One region of the Comamonas piscis genome, then DNA from elsewhere that is predicted to be linked to it. Evidence: predicted binding sites of a transcription regulator. Region 1 holds the regulator's gene; the other holds the start of a gene.
The links. Region 1 encodes sigma-54, which starts transcription at its own class of promoters, with help from an activator protein. Its sites were predicted from a motif close to TGGCANGNAANCTGCTTT; they were not measured.
Positions count from the first base shown of each region.

Region 2: hmpA (NO-inducible flavohemoprotein) is a predicted target of sigma-54. The motif match lies at 3,865-3,882, and genes of this name have one in related genera.

Region 1 covers NZ_CP058554.1:5,138,494-5,145,607, reverse strand. The annotation lists gene HS961_RS23270 (SPOR domain-containing protein) at 1-163, shown strand, start outside; gene HS961_RS23265 (thiol:disulfide interchange protein DsbA/DsbL) at 220-864, shown strand; gene lptA (lipopolysaccharide transport periplasmic protein LptA) at 976-1,629, shown strand; gene lptB (LPS export ABC transporter ATP-binding protein) at 1,653-2,429, shown strand; gene rpoN (RNA polymerase factor sigma-54) at 2,535-4,160, shown strand; gene HS961_RS23245 (aspartyl/asparaginyl beta-hydroxylase domain-containing protein) at 4,249-5,172, opposite strand; gene HS961_RS23240 (hypothetical protein) at 5,296-6,048, opposite strand; gene HS961_RS23235 (THUMP domain-containing class I SAM-dependent RNA methyltransferase) at 6,247-7,114, shown strand, end outside.
Region 2 covers NZ_CP058554.1:58,150-65,263, reverse strand. The annotation lists gene HS961_RS00285 (pyridoxal-phosphate-dependent aminotransferase family protein) at 1-977, shown strand, start outside; gene HS961_RS00280 (FKBP-type peptidyl-prolyl cis-trans isomerase) at 1,058-1,474, shown strand; gene HS961_RS00275 (zinc-ribbon domain containing protein) at 1,535-2,134, opposite strand; gene norR (nitric oxide reductase transcriptional regulator NorR) at 2,162-3,772, opposite strand; gene hmpA (NO-inducible flavohemoprotein) at 3,914-5,089, shown strand; gene HS961_RS00260 (DUF3297 family protein) at 5,235-5,486, opposite strand; gene HS961_RS00255 (DUF445 domain-containing protein) at 5,626-6,951, shown strand.

The sequences.
Region 1 (7,114 bases):
GATGATGGGCTGGGAAGCCCGCGTCAGCGAGCGCGAAGTTAATGGCCGCACGGTATACCGGGTGCGCGTAGGCCCATTCAACAAGCGCGATGATGCCGACGGCCTCAAAGGCAAGCTCGATGGCGCTGGCGTGGATGCGCAAATCGTTCGCGTACAGCGTTGAACTTTTGGCGGTGCAGGGCACTCCTAACCGCAACTTGTCACTGGAGTTAACAACACATGAAACGTCGTGATTTTTCTACCCTGGCGGCTTCCGCTACGGCCGCTTCCGCACTGAGCCTGCCTTTTGCCACTGGCGCCAACGCGCAAGCCAAGTTCAAGGAAGGCAAGGACTACATCAAGCTGGCCAAGCCCGTCACCCCTGACGCGCCTGCTGGCAAGGTAGAAGTCATCGAGTTCTTCTGGTACAGCTGCCCCCACTGCAATGCCTTCGAGCCGCAGTTTGAAGCCTGGGCCAAGACAGCGCCCAAGAACCTGCAGATCCGCCGCGTGCCGGTTGCCTTCAACAACACCTTTGTGCCCCAGCAAAAAATCTACTTTGCGCTGGAGTCCATGGGCCTGATCCCTGAAGTGCATGTCAAGGTCTTCCGCGCGATCCATGTGGAGCGCCAACGCCTGAACAAGGACGACGAGATCTTCGCCTGGATGGACAAGAATGGCGTGAACCTCGCCAAGTTCAAAGAGGCCTACAATTCCTTCAGCGTGGCGGGCCAAGTGCGCAAGGCCACCCAGCTGCAAGAATCCTACGGCGTCGAAGGTGTGCCATCCTTGGGCGTGGCCGGCAAGTACTACACCGACGGCACCCGTGCCGGCTCGATGGGCAATGTGCTGCAAGTGGTCGAGTTCCTGGCGACACAAGGCTGAGCGAACTTACGCGACACCTAGGTGAAGCCCGCCCTGGCGGGCTTTTTTGTGCTTAAAACGGTTCAACGCTCCAGCATGGCTACAATGGGGCAGAGCAAGATTCATGCCTTTATGAGACACCGTATTTTTAACTCCTTGTTGGTGGCGGCCATGCTGGCCTTGCCGCTGCTGTCGCATGCTGAGCGTGCCGACCGTACCAAGCCCATGAACATCGAGGCGGACGATGGCCGCCACGATGAACTGAAGCAAACCAGCGTGTTTACCGGCAATGTGGTGGTGACCAAGGGCACCATCATCATTCGCGGTGCGCAGTTGACCGTCAGCCAGGACCGCGACGGCTTCCAGCATGGCGTGGTGACTGCTGCTCCGGGCAAGCTGGCGTTCTTCCGCCAAAAGCGGGACTCGGCACCGGGCGCGCCCGACGAGTTCGTTGAAGGCGAAGGTGAGGTCATCACCTACAACGGTCGCGATGACACCGTGCATTTTGAGCGCCGTGGCGAGCTGCGCCGCTACCGCGAGACCACCTTGACCGACCAGGTCAGTGGCCCGCTGATCACCTACAACAACCTGACCGACACCTTTACCGTGGTCGGCCAGAAAGGCGCGCAAGCCAGCGATCCCAAGCCCGGCGCTGCGAAAAACGGCCGCGTGCGCGTGATCCTGACGCCCAAGGCGGACGACAAGGCCAGCACCCCGGCCAAGCCCGCAGCGGACGACAAGACCCCCTTGCGCCCCAGCACCCAACTGAACGACGGAGCCAAGTAACCGTGGCAGAGAACTCCTCGACCATTTCCGTCAATGCCCGGGTCGCCAACAGCGACCACCGCAGCCAGCTGGAGGTGTTGCACCTGGAGAAGTCCTATGGCAGCCGCAAGGTGGTCAAGGATGTGTCGCTGTCGGTGCGCAAAGGCGAAGTGGTGGGTTTGCTCGGCCCCAATGGTGCTGGCAAAACCACCTCGTTCTACATGATCGTGGGCCTGGTGCGCAGCGATGGCGGAGACATCCGCATCGATGGCCAGTCGGTCGCCGATATGCCGATCCACCAGCGCTCGCAGCTGGGCCTGTCCTACCTGCCGCAGGAGGCATCGATCTTCCGCAAGCTCAGCGTGCAGGACAATGTGCGCGCCGTGCTGGAGCTGCAAAAGGACGAGCATGGCAAGTCGCTGTCGCGCGCCGAGGTCGAGCGCCAGCTCACCGCGCTGCTGCAGGAGCTGCGCGTCGAGCACCTGCGCGAGTCGCCCTCCGTGGCGCTGTCCGGTGGCGAGCGCCGCCGGGTCGAGATCGCCCGCGCGCTGGCGACCCAGCCCCGTTTCATCCTGCTCGACGAGCCCTTTGCCGGTATCGACCCGATTGCGGTGATCGAGATCCAGCGCATTGTCGCCTTCCTGAAAGAGCGCGGCATCGGCGTGCTAATCACCGACCACAATGTGCGCGAAACCCTGGGCATCTGTGACCACGCCTGCATCATCAGCGATGGCAAGGTGCTGGCCGCAGGCACGCCGCAAGAGATTGTGGAGAACGCCGAGGTGCGGAGGGTCTATCTGGGTGAGCACTTCCGTATGTGACGCCGCACGCCCGGGCGGGCGTGCCAGCCAAGATACCGCCTTGCGCCGCCGGGCCGCTGGGGCTTGTCGGATGCCATCTGCCGTGGTCGGCACGGAGGCGCTGCCATGATGCCTTCGCTGTCACTGCGTGTATCGCAGAGCCTGACCCTCACGCCGCAATTGCAGCAGTCCATCCGTCTGCTGCAGCTGTCCACCCAAGAGCTGACGCAGGAAGTCGAGCAAATGCTCGATGAAAACCCGTTTCTGGAACGCGAAGGCGATGACGCTGTTGATTCGGAACGGGCGGAAGCACCGGCCCAAGACACCAGCGAGGGCACCGAGACCGCCGCTGTGGGCGACAAAGCCACCGAGACCACTGCCAGCACCGACACCAGCAGCGCGAGCGATTTCGAGGCGGGTCCTTCCGACCTGCCTTTGGATTTTGGCGCGGGCAAGGAAACGGGCGTTGATGCGGAAGCCGCTTCCGGCGACTCGGCCTCGGACTGGGAAGAGTGGGGGGGCGACCTGCCCGCGCGCTCCAGTGCGGGCTCGGGCGATGACGACGATGAAGCGCCGCTGTCCGACCGGCGTTCCGAGCACCTGAGCCTGCAGGATGTGCTGCACCGCCAGGCGCTGTCACTGCGTTTGTGCCAGGAGGGCCAGGCCGCACTCTATTTCTTGATCGAATCGCTGAACGACGACGGCTATCTGGAAGAGACCTTGGCCGAGCTGGCGCAAAGCTTTGGCGATGCCAGCGACCCCGAGCGCTATGAAGCGCTGCTCCACCACCTCACGGTCGCGCTGCGCTTGCTGCAAAGCCTGGAACCCCTTGGGGTGGGTGCACGCAACCTGTCTGAGTGCATGCAGCTGCAGATCAAGGCGCGGCAACGCCTGCTGGATGAAGAAGGCTCGGACACCCCCGAGGCCGATGCACTGGCGCTGGAAACGGCTTTGCTGGTCTGCCAGGAATCACTCGATCTGCTGGCGCGCCGCGATGTGCGCAAGCTGATGCAGCTGACAGGCTGCAACGAAGCGGCAGTGCGCAGCGCGCTGGTCTTGATCGCCAAGTTGGAGCCCCGGCCCGGCCGCCCCTATGCGGATGTGGACCGCAATGCCATCATTCCCGATGTCATCGTGCGCCCCAGCAATGAGCGCGGTTTGCCGGTGCCCGGCTTCAGCGTGCAGCTCAATGCCGAAGTGATGCCGCGCCTGCGCGTGCAGGATGTCTATGCCAATGCCTTGCGCAGCCACAAGGGCAGCGAAGGCCATGGCGCCTTGCAGCAGCGCCTGCAGGAGGCGCGCTGGTTCATCAAGAACATCCAGCAGCGCTTTGACACCATCTTGCGCGTGTCGCAGGCCATTGTGGAGCGGCAGCGCAATTTCTTTGTGCATGGCGAGCTGGCCATGCGCCCCATGGTGCTGCGCGAGATCGCCGATGAGCTGGGTTTGCACGAGTCCACCATCAGCCGCGTGACCACCGCCAAGTACATGGCCACGCCGCAGGGTACCTTTGAGCTGAAGTACTTCTTTGGCTCAGGCCTGGGTACCGAGACCGGCGGCAGCGCCTCCAGTACCGCCGTCAAGGCGCTGATCAAGCAACTGCTGGACGAGGAAAGCGCCAAGAAGCCGCTGTCGGACGCAAAAATCGCCGATCTGCTGCAGGCCCAGGGCATTGAATGCGCGCGCCGCACGGTGGCCAAATACCGTGAAGCAATGCGCATCCCGCCCGCCAGTTTGCGCAAGGCGCTGTAGGCGTTGTTGGCGCAGCGGGCTCAAGGCCCAGCGCATAAAAAAACCGCAGTTCGTTGAACTGCGGTTTTTGCGTTGAGACGGCGCCAGTTTACTTGGGCCAGAGCCACCAGATAAACAAGGCCAGCACGGCCAGCATCAGGCCGAACTTGGTCAGCTTGTAGGCCGTCTTGTTCCAGGCCTTGAAGCGGCGGCGGTACTGGCCCATGTAGAACGACACCTTGAAGATGCGGCTGATAAAGCCGCGCGGATCGCCTTCGTTGTTGGGCGAGCTGGCAGCAGCCACCACATGCGTGCCCAGCCAGCGGTTGAGCCACTGCGCAAAGCCATTGGTCATGGGGCGCTCGACATCGCAGAACAGCACGATGCGGTTGCCCTCGGACCGGTTCTCGGCCCAATGCATAAAGGTCTCGTCAAAAATCACGCCTTCGCCCTCGCGCCAGCTGTAGGGCGTGCCATCGACTTCGATCATGCAGCGGTCGTCATTGGGCGCCAGAACGGCCAGGTGGTAGCGCAGCGAGCCGGCATAGGGATCGCGGTGAAGGTTGAGCTTGGCGCCGGGCGGCAGCTCAGCAAACATGGCGGCCTTGATGCCGGGGATCGATTGCACCAGTGCGCTGGTCTTGGGGCAGAGCTCCATCGCCGACGGGTGGGCCTGGCCGTACCACTTCAGGTAGAAGCGCTTCCAGCCGGTCTTGAAGAAGGAGTTGAAGCCCGCATCGTCGTTGTTGGCCGCTGCCTTGATCTGCATCGCCTTCTGCAGGCCGATGGCTTCTTCGCGGATCTCGCGCCAGTTGGCTTGCAAGGGCGCCAGGTCGGGGAAGGTGCTGGTGGGCAGGTAGGGCGTGCGCGGCACCTTGCTGAACATCAGCATGAACACATTGAACGGCGCCGTGAAAGTGGAGTGGTCGAACAGCTGGCGCAGCAGCTTGTGCCGAACCTTGCCGCGCAGGTGCATATAGAGGCCGCAGCCAAAGAAAAGCAGCACCAGGGCCAGAACGATGATTTTTGCCATAGACAGCGATTTTAGCTGCGGCGGCTGTCTGCGCAAGCGCAAACTGGCGCGCTGCAAGGCCTGCGGGGCGGTTGGATGGCCTGCTGCCAGCAGGCCTATTGCATCCGTCCGATGGCAGCGCGCTTATTTGGGCTGGGTGGCGAAGGCGGTTTTCAGGCGCTGCAGCATCTCGCGGTTGAGCTGGCGCTGCTGGCCGCTCCAGGGGGTCATCGCCTTGTTCAGCTCGGCCTGCAGTGCGTTGGCGGTCTGCCAGTCGCCCTGGCCAGCGGCCCAGATGGCGTACTCGGCCATCACATCAAAGCTGCCCGAGTGCTGGCGCGCAAAATCAAAGCTCTTGCGGGCCATTTCCTGGTCGCCCAACTGTGCATAGGCCTTGGCCACCAGCAGGCCCACGGCCTCGGCCCGGAAATGCACATCGGCCTGGGCAATCACCCGCAGCTGCTGCAGCGCCTGCTGCGGCTGGCTGGCCTGGTAGGCGGCCTGCGCGGCGCCCCAACGGATTTCCAGGTCATTCGCAAACGGGCCCTTCATGCTGGCTTCAAAGTGCCTGAAAGCCGGCTCGGCCTGGCCATTGGCCAACAAGGCTTGGGCCAGGCGGATCTCGTTCTGGGCGGTGGGGCTGTAGTCATATGCGGCCTGGGCATCGCGCACCTCGCGGGTGGGGTCCAGCGCCTTGACGGCGTTGCTCGCCAGGCTGCGCGCATGGCGCTGCAGGCGCGAGTTGGGTAGGTAAATCGCGAAGAAATACACCACGCTGCCGAGGAAGGGGAAGGCCAGCAGCACAAACAGCCAGTAGTTGTTCTGGCCGCTGCGCACCGCATGGACCGCAAAAAACAGCGCAATGATGACGTGTACGCCGGCTCCAAGGTATGGCATTCGCATTCTTTCTTGGGTATTCTGGGTGGAGGGCCTGGCGCACTGGGCGGCGGCCCGCTCTGGAGTCGCACTATAGCAGCCGGGTCCTTGTTACCGTAGTGCTATCTGTTCCCGTCTACGAATGCGGCTGGCACAGTCGGCCATTCCCATGCGCTTGCGCGGACAATGGGGCAAGCGCGTATGCTTGCCCCCCTGCTTATGAACCAACTGCATTTGTTTTTGCCCTGCGCCGCCGGCGTCGAGGGCCTTTTGGCGGACGAAGTCCATGCCATCACCGGCGCCAGCGGGCAGGACCTGCTGGTTGCGCGCGGCGGCGTCATGCTGCGCGGCATGTGGCGCGATGCGCTGCTGCTGAACCTGCACAGCCGCCTGGCACAGCGCGTGCTGATTGAGCTGTCGCATAGCATGTACCGCAACGAGAACGACCTCTACCGCGCCGCCAGCGAGGTGGCCTGGGAGATCTGGTTCTCGCCCAAGGAGACCTTCAAGATCGAGGTCACCTCGCAGCACAGCCCGCTGACCAGCCTCAACTTTGCGGCGCTGCGCGTCAAGGATGCCATTGCCGACCGTTTCCGCGAAGGCCGCCATGGCGTGCGCCCCAGCGTGGAGACGCACCACCCCGATGTGCGCGTGCACCTGCACCTGACCACCGATGGCGCCACCATCTATATCGATACCTCGGGCGAGGCGCTGTTCAAGCGCGGCTGGCGCGAGGACAAGGGCGATGCGCCGCTGAAGGAAACCCTGGCGGCTGCAATGATTGCCGCCAGCGGCTGGGACCCCCATGGCGACGACCCGCAGCCGCTGTACGACCCCTGCTGCGGCAGCGGCACGGTGCTGATCGAGGCGGCCCAGATTGCGCGCAAGATTCCCGCCGGCATCCTGCGCCGCTTTGCGTTTGAAAAGCTGGTGCCCTTCCAGCGCCATGTCTGGGAAGCGATGCTGGACGAGGCCGAGCGCCGCATCCTGCCCCAGAGTCCGGTGGGCATCTACGGCTCGGACATCTCCTTCCGCATGGTCGACTTTGCCCAGCGCAATGCCGAGCGTGCCGGTGTGGCCGAGACGA
Region 2 (7,114 bases), 120 kb from region 1:
TCGTGCCGGGCAGTGGCACCTTTGGCATGGAGGCAGTGGCCCGCCAGTTTGCCAACCAGGCCAAGGTGCTGATCGTGCGCAATGGCTGGTTCAGCTACCGCTGGACCCAGATTTTTGAAGAAGGTGGCTTGGGCGGCAGCGCGGTGATCTGCAAGGCCCGCCCGCAAGGCACAGGCCCCCAGGATGCCTGGGCGCCTTGCCCGGCCGAAGAGGTGGCAGCCGCCATCCGCAAGGACAAGCCCCAGGTGGTGTTTGCCCCGCATGTCGAGACGGCCAGCGGCATTGTGCTGCCCGATGACTACATCCAGACCATCAGCGCTGCCGCGCATGAGGTGGGCGCCTTGATGGTGCTCGACTGCGTGGCCAGCGGCGCCATCTGGGTGGACATGCAAAAGACCGGTGTCGATGTGCTGATCACCGCGCCGCAAAAGGGCTGGAGCGGCCCGCCTTGCTGCGCAATGGTGATGTTCTCCGAGCGCGCCCGCAAGGCCATCGAGGACACCAAGAGCAGCAGCTTCTCCTGCGATTTGAAGAAGTGGATGCAGATTGCCGAAGGCTACGAAAAGGGCCAGCATGCCTACCACGCCACCATGCCCACCGATTCGCTGGTGCAGCTCTGCGAGGTGATGCAGGAGGCCGAGGCCTATGGCCTGGACAAGCTGCGCGAAGAGCAGACCCAGCTGGGCCAGGAAGTGCGTGCGCTGCTGCAGTCACGTGGCTTCCCCAGCGTGGCGGCTGCGGGCTTTCAGGCGCCTGGCGTGGTCGTCAGCTTCACCACCGACCCCGAAATCCAGAACAGCAAGAAATTTGCCAGCGTGGGCCTGCAGACCGCTGCCGGCGTGCCGCTGATGTGCGACGAGGGTCCGGACTTCAAAACCTTCCGCATCGGCCTGTTTGGTCTCGACAAATGGCACAACGTGGAGCGCACCGTGGGCCATCTGCGCCAGGCGCTGGATGGTTTAGGTATCAAGGGTTAATTACTGTTTGAAGTCACGCTGCGCTGGCAATCCCGGTGCAGAATGCTGCTTGGTTTGACAACATTGGATTGGATTTCGCAATGAAAGCATTGACTGCCAGCGCCCTGTTCGCTGCCATCGCCCTGACCGCCGGTTTCGCCCAGGCCCAGAGCAAGCCTGTGACGACCCAGAGCGGCCTGGTGTTTGAAAGCATCAAGGATGGCACTGGCGCCAGCCCCAAGAAGACCGACACCGTCAAGGTGCACTACAAAGGCACCTTCCCCGACAGCGGCAAGGAGTTTGACAGCTCCTACAAGCGCGGTGAGCCGATCGAGTTCCCGCTGCAAGGCGTGATCCCCTGCTGGACCGAAGGCGTGCAGCTGATGAAGGTGGGCGGCAAGGCCAAGCTGACCTGCCCAGCCTCCATCGCCTACGGCGCCCGTGGCGCTGGCGGTGTGATCCCGCCCAATGCCACCTTGAACTTTGAAGTGGAACTGCTGGGCATCAAGGGCCAGTAAAACCTGCTGCTCCACAAGCTGAAAAGCCTCCGCGTCTTGCTGGCTCGGAGGCTATTTTGTTTAGTCGCCTTCCTCAGTCGCAGGAAACGCGTCCTGGTTTCGCAGCGCCTCGACCAAGGCCAAGGTGCCCGGGTAATCTGGAATCAGCCGGAGCGCAGCATTTTTAAGCTGGCCCAAGCGTTCACGACTCTTTAGCGTGCCTTGCGCATGTAGCAAAGCGGCTGCATCTACCAATTGCTGCAGCTCGTCTTGGGTTGGATTGGCAAGCAGAATCAAAGAGGAATAACGTTGAAACGCGCGTTTGGCGGCGGTGCGTTGCACACGGCATTCAGGGCAATGCACGCAGTCCGCGTCTACGTAAAACTGCAGCACCTCAAACCAGTGTTTTTGTTCGGCTGCAAAAAAGATGAAGGGGCGTTGGCAGTTGCGGCAAGTTTTGCGCATGTCGACATAGCACTCGCGCGGGAAAACATTGAAATGTTGCTTGCTGGTATCAGCCATCAGCACCGACTCAGGAAAGATGTCACTGGACCTATAGGACCAATGGCTCCGCAAAATTGTCTCTGTTGATACGCCTTTTACATCCGATGGTATCGGTTCACTCCCATAGCGCGGGTGCGGTACATAGTCGGCTGACTGACTGAGCTTTTTCTTTTTCATGTGCCTCCTGTGCGGATGCTGTCCCGCTTAGTGTCGCTCAACCCCCAGGCGCTTGGCCAGCCGCTGCAGATTGGCGCGGTCCAGTTGCAGTTCGCGCGCGGCTGCGGCCCAGTTGCCGTGGTGGCGGGCCAGGCTGGCACTGAGCAGTTGGCGCTCGTAGCGCTCCACTTGGGCGCGCAGGCCGGGGGTATCGGCACTGGCGGCTGGCCCTTCAGCCACTTCGGCAGTGGGCAGGGTCGCGATTAGGCCCGTTGCCTGATGGCCGGGTGGCAGCGGTGCGGCGGCTGCGCCGTCCCAGAGATCTTCCTCGCCAATGCTCAGCATGCGGGGCTTGGCGCTGTCCTTGCGCTGGCCCCGGGTGCGGCTCAGTGCTTTGAGCACCGCGCGGCTGATGCAGTGCTCCAGCTCGCGCACATTGCCGGGCCAGGGGTAGCGCAGCAGGGCGGCCTGGGCAGCGGCATCCAAGCGCAGGCCGCCCAGTTGCAGGCGGGCCCGGTTCTCTTCCAGAAAGCAGCCGGCGAGCACCAGGGTGTCGCTGTCCCGCAACCGCAGCGGTGGCACGACGACGGGGTAGACGCAGAGGCGGTGGTAGAAATCGGCGCGCATGCGGCCGGCCTGCACCTCGGCAGGCAGGTCGCGGTTGGTGGCCGCAATCACGCGCACATCGACCTGGTGCTCGCGGTCCGAGCCCAGGCGCTGCAGCTGGCCGCTTTGCAGCACACGCAGCAGCTTGGCCTGCACCGACAGCGACAGCTCTCCCACCTCGTCAAGGAACAAAGTGCCGTGCTGGGCCTGTTCAAACTTGCCACGCCGCTCGCTCAAAGCGCCGGTAAAGGCGCCGCGCACATGGCCAAACAGCTCGCTCTCAACCAGGTTGTCGGGCAGGGCTGCGCAGTTGATGCTGACCAGCGGTTGCGCTGCGCGCGGGGATTGCGCATGCACCGCCTGGGCCACCAGCTCCTTGCCGGTGCCGGTCTCGCCGGTGATCAGCACGCAGAGGTCGCTGGCGGCGACCAGCGCAATGCTGCTTTGCAATTGGCGGATCGCAGGGCTGGTGCCGAGGATCTGGCGGCTGCGATCGGCACTGGCGTTGCGCGGCGAGGGCGCAGTGGCACTGCGTGCGGCATGGGATAGCTGCTGCACCCGCTCGGCCGTGGCCACCGTGGCGGCGGCCAGGTTGCTGAAGGCCTGCAGCAGTTCGAGCGCATTGTCATCGGCAAAGCGGTTGGGCTCCAGCGCATCCAGGGTCAACAGGCCCCAGGCCAGGCCGCCGGTCTGCAGCACGCAGCCCATGCAGTCATGCACATGCAGCTCGCCCGGGGTGGTGATCAGGCCGTCATAGGGGTCGGGCAGGGGGCTGTCGGGCGCAAAGCGCATCGCCTGACCGGCCGCCAGCAGCTGGGCCAAGCGGGGGTGCTCGGCCACCTTGAAGCGCCGGCCCAGGGTATCGGGCACCAGGCCATCGATGGCCACCGGCTCCAGCCATTCGCCGTTGAGGCGCAGCAGTGCCACTGCATCGGCGGGCAGCAGGGTGCGCAAGGCGGCGAGCAGGCGGCGCAGGCGTTCGCGCTCGGGCAGTTCCTGGGCCAGGTCGGCCACCAGCGGAATGACGGCGTTGAGGATTTTGGAGGATGTCAAAACGACTCGAGGTGTCAAAAACACAGCATTAATCAGTTGTCAGTATGACTGCATGCATTGTGCAAGGTATTGATATTCCACAAACGCGGTGTTGGCACGTTGCATGCATTGTTAAGACCAACCACATGCAAGGAGAGTTAGATGCTGAGCGATAGCCAAAAACAGATCATCCAGGCCACCGTCCCCCTGCTGGAGACCGGCGGTGAGGCGCTGACCACGCATTTCTACCAAATGATGCTGAGCGAGTACCCCGAGGTGCGCCCGTTGTTCAACCAGGCCCACCAGCAAAGCGGTGCCCAGCCCCGCGCACTGGCCCACAGCGTGCTGATGTACGCCAAGCACATCGACAAGCTGGAGAACCTGGGCGACCTGCCCGCGCAGATCATCAACAAGCATGTGGCGCTGCAGGTCCAGCCGGACCAGTACCAGATCGTGGGCACTTGTTTGCTGCGCGCGATCCGCGAGGTGCTGGGCGCCGAGATTGCCACCGATGCGGTGATTGATGCCTGGGCAGCTGCCTACACCCAGCTGGCCGATATCCTGATCGCTGCCGAGGCCAAGGCCTATGACGACATTGCCCATGCCGAAGGCGGCTGGCGCGGTGCGCGTAATTTCAAGCTCGTGCAGAAGGTGGCCGAGAGCGCCGAGATCAGTTCCTTCTACCTGGAGCCGGTGGACGGCAAGGCGGTGATCGCCCACCAGCCGGGCCAGTACATCGGCCTGCGCGCCATCGTCGATGGCACCGAGCAGCGCCGCAACTACTCGCTGTCGGCCCCGAGCAATGGCCGCAGCTACCGCATTAGCGTCAAGCGCGAGCCCGGTGGCAAGGTCTCCAACTACCTGCATGACCTGCAAGTGGGCGACACCCTGGAGCTGTTTGCACCCGCCGGCCATTTCACCTTGCAGGTCAGCCAGCGCCCGCTGGTGCTGATCAGCGGCGGGGTGGGCATCACCCCCACCTTGCCGATGCTCGAAGCCGCGTTGCAGACCGACCGCCCCATCACCTTTATCCACTGCGCGCGGGACAGCGCCGTGCATGCCTTCCGCCCGCAGATCGATGCGCTGGCGCAGGCGCACAGCCAGCTGCAGCCGCTCTATGTGTATGACCAGGTGGCCGATGGTGAGGCGGTCGCTGCCCAGGGCCATCTGACCGAGGACCTGCTGGGCCAGTGGCTGCCGGCCTCGCGCGATGCCGATGTGTACTTTCTGGGCCCCAAGCCCTTTATGCGCTCGGTCAAGGCCTCGCTGCGCAAGCTGGGCGTGCCCGATGCCCAGGTGCGCTACGAGTTCTTTGGCCCGGCCGAGGCGCTGGCCTGATCGCGAACCCCTGAAGCACGCGCGGCCTTGAATGCGCCATGCAAAAAGCCGACCCACCCTGCCAGCATTGGCAAGGGTGGGTCGGCTTTTTTGGGTTCACCGGACTGCAGCGGGGGCAGCCCTGCGAGGCCCATCAGGTCAGGACTCAGTCCTTGTAATAGGCCTCGACCGTGCCCTTGATCTTGATCAGCAGCGGCTTGCCCTTGCGGTCCACGGTCTTGCCGGCGGGCACTTTCACCCAGCCTTCGCTCACGCAGTATTCCTCGACATCCACGCGCTCGGTGCCGTTGAAGCGGATGCCGATATCGTGGTCAAAAACCTCGCGCACAAAGTGTGGGCTCTTGGGGTCGATGGACAGGTGGTCGGGCAGTTCGGGGCGGGCAGTGGTATCGGTCATGGTTGGTGCAGAAGAGAACGCGGCCATCGGCCGCACAGGCCGACATTGTCCACACTTTGCGGGCACTGTGCCCAGGAATGGGCAACCGCGCTGTTGGCTGACTTGGCAAGCGCTGCTCCTTGCCGCTACAGTGGCCCGTATGCCTTTGCTACTGACACATGAGCAGCAACAACTGCTGCGCCGCGCCAAGCGCACGCCCCTGCTGCTATTGCTGGCCGTGGGCCTGCTGTTCGTCCTGACCAGCTGGTGCCTGGGCCAGCCTTTTGCGCAGTCGCCGCACTGGCAGCTGGCGCTGCGCTGCCTGCGCGCGATGACCGAGGCGGGCATGGTCGGCGCGCTGGCCGACTGGTTTGCGGTGGCGGCGCTGTTCAAGCACATTCCAATACCGTGGATCTCCCGGCACACGGCCATCATCCCGCGCAACAAGGACCGCATTGGCGAGAACCTGGCCGTGTTTGTGCGCGAGCGTTTTCTCGATGGCGACTCGCTGGTGCAGCTGGTGCGCACGCACCAGCCGGCCGATAAACTGGCGCAGTGGCTCAAGTCCCCCGCCAATGCCGAGCTGCTGGGCCACCAGGTGGCGCGCCTGGCCGCCGCCGCGCTGGCCACCGTGCAGGATGCGCAGGTGGAGCGCTTTATCAAGCTGGCGCTGCGCACTTTGCTGGGCCAGCTGGACCTGTCGCAGTCGCTGTCCAAGCTGCTGACGGTGTTGACCCACAATGGCCGCCACCAGGTGCTGTTGGCGCAGGCGCTGGACAAGCTGGTCGAGCTGCTGCACGAGGCCGAGACGCGGACCCTGATCGCGCAGACCATTGCGCATTGGCTCAAGACCGAGCACCCGATGAAGGAAAAAATGCTGCCCACCGGTTGGCTCAGTGACAAGGGCTCGGCGATGATCGCCAGCAGCCTGGAGCACCTGCTCGATGCGATTGCCGACAACCCCAGCCATGTGCTGCGCGCCAAGTTTGACCAGACCATGCAGGAATGGGTAGAGCGCCTGGCCCAGGACCCCGCCTGGCATGCCAAGGGCGAGGAAGTGCGCCGCTACCTGCAGCACGACCCTGCCGTGGGCACGTATGTGCAGGAGCTGTGGCAAAGCCTGCGTGCCAGCCTGCAGGCCGACCTGGCCAACGAGCATTCGGCCATGTCGCGCAATGTGCGCGGCATGGGCCTGTGGCTGGGCAAATCGCTGGCGGGTGACCCGGCCTTGCGCAGCGCGCTGAACACCCGCATGGAGCTCTGGGTGCAGGAGCTGGCGCCCGAGATCTCGCAGTTCTTCGGCACCCATATTGCCGATACCGTCAAGCGCTGGGACGCGCGTGAGCTGGGCGAGCTGATCGAGTGGAACATTGGCCGCGACCTGCAGTACATCCGCATCAATGGCACCTTGGTGGGCGGTTTGATCGGCTTTGTGCTGTTCTGGCTGGGCTGGCTGCTGAACCATTTGGGTGCTGGCACGGTGTAGGCATAACAGCGACAGCTGGGTACCAAAGTGCTTCATCGCAGCTTCACATTAGTCAACACTTCTTTATCGTTGGATATAATAAGAAGCATTCGCATTTGTTGATTGTCCCTCGACTATTTTTCGTTGCCCAGCCAGATGGCGCCTCTGCCATCTCCATGCCGCA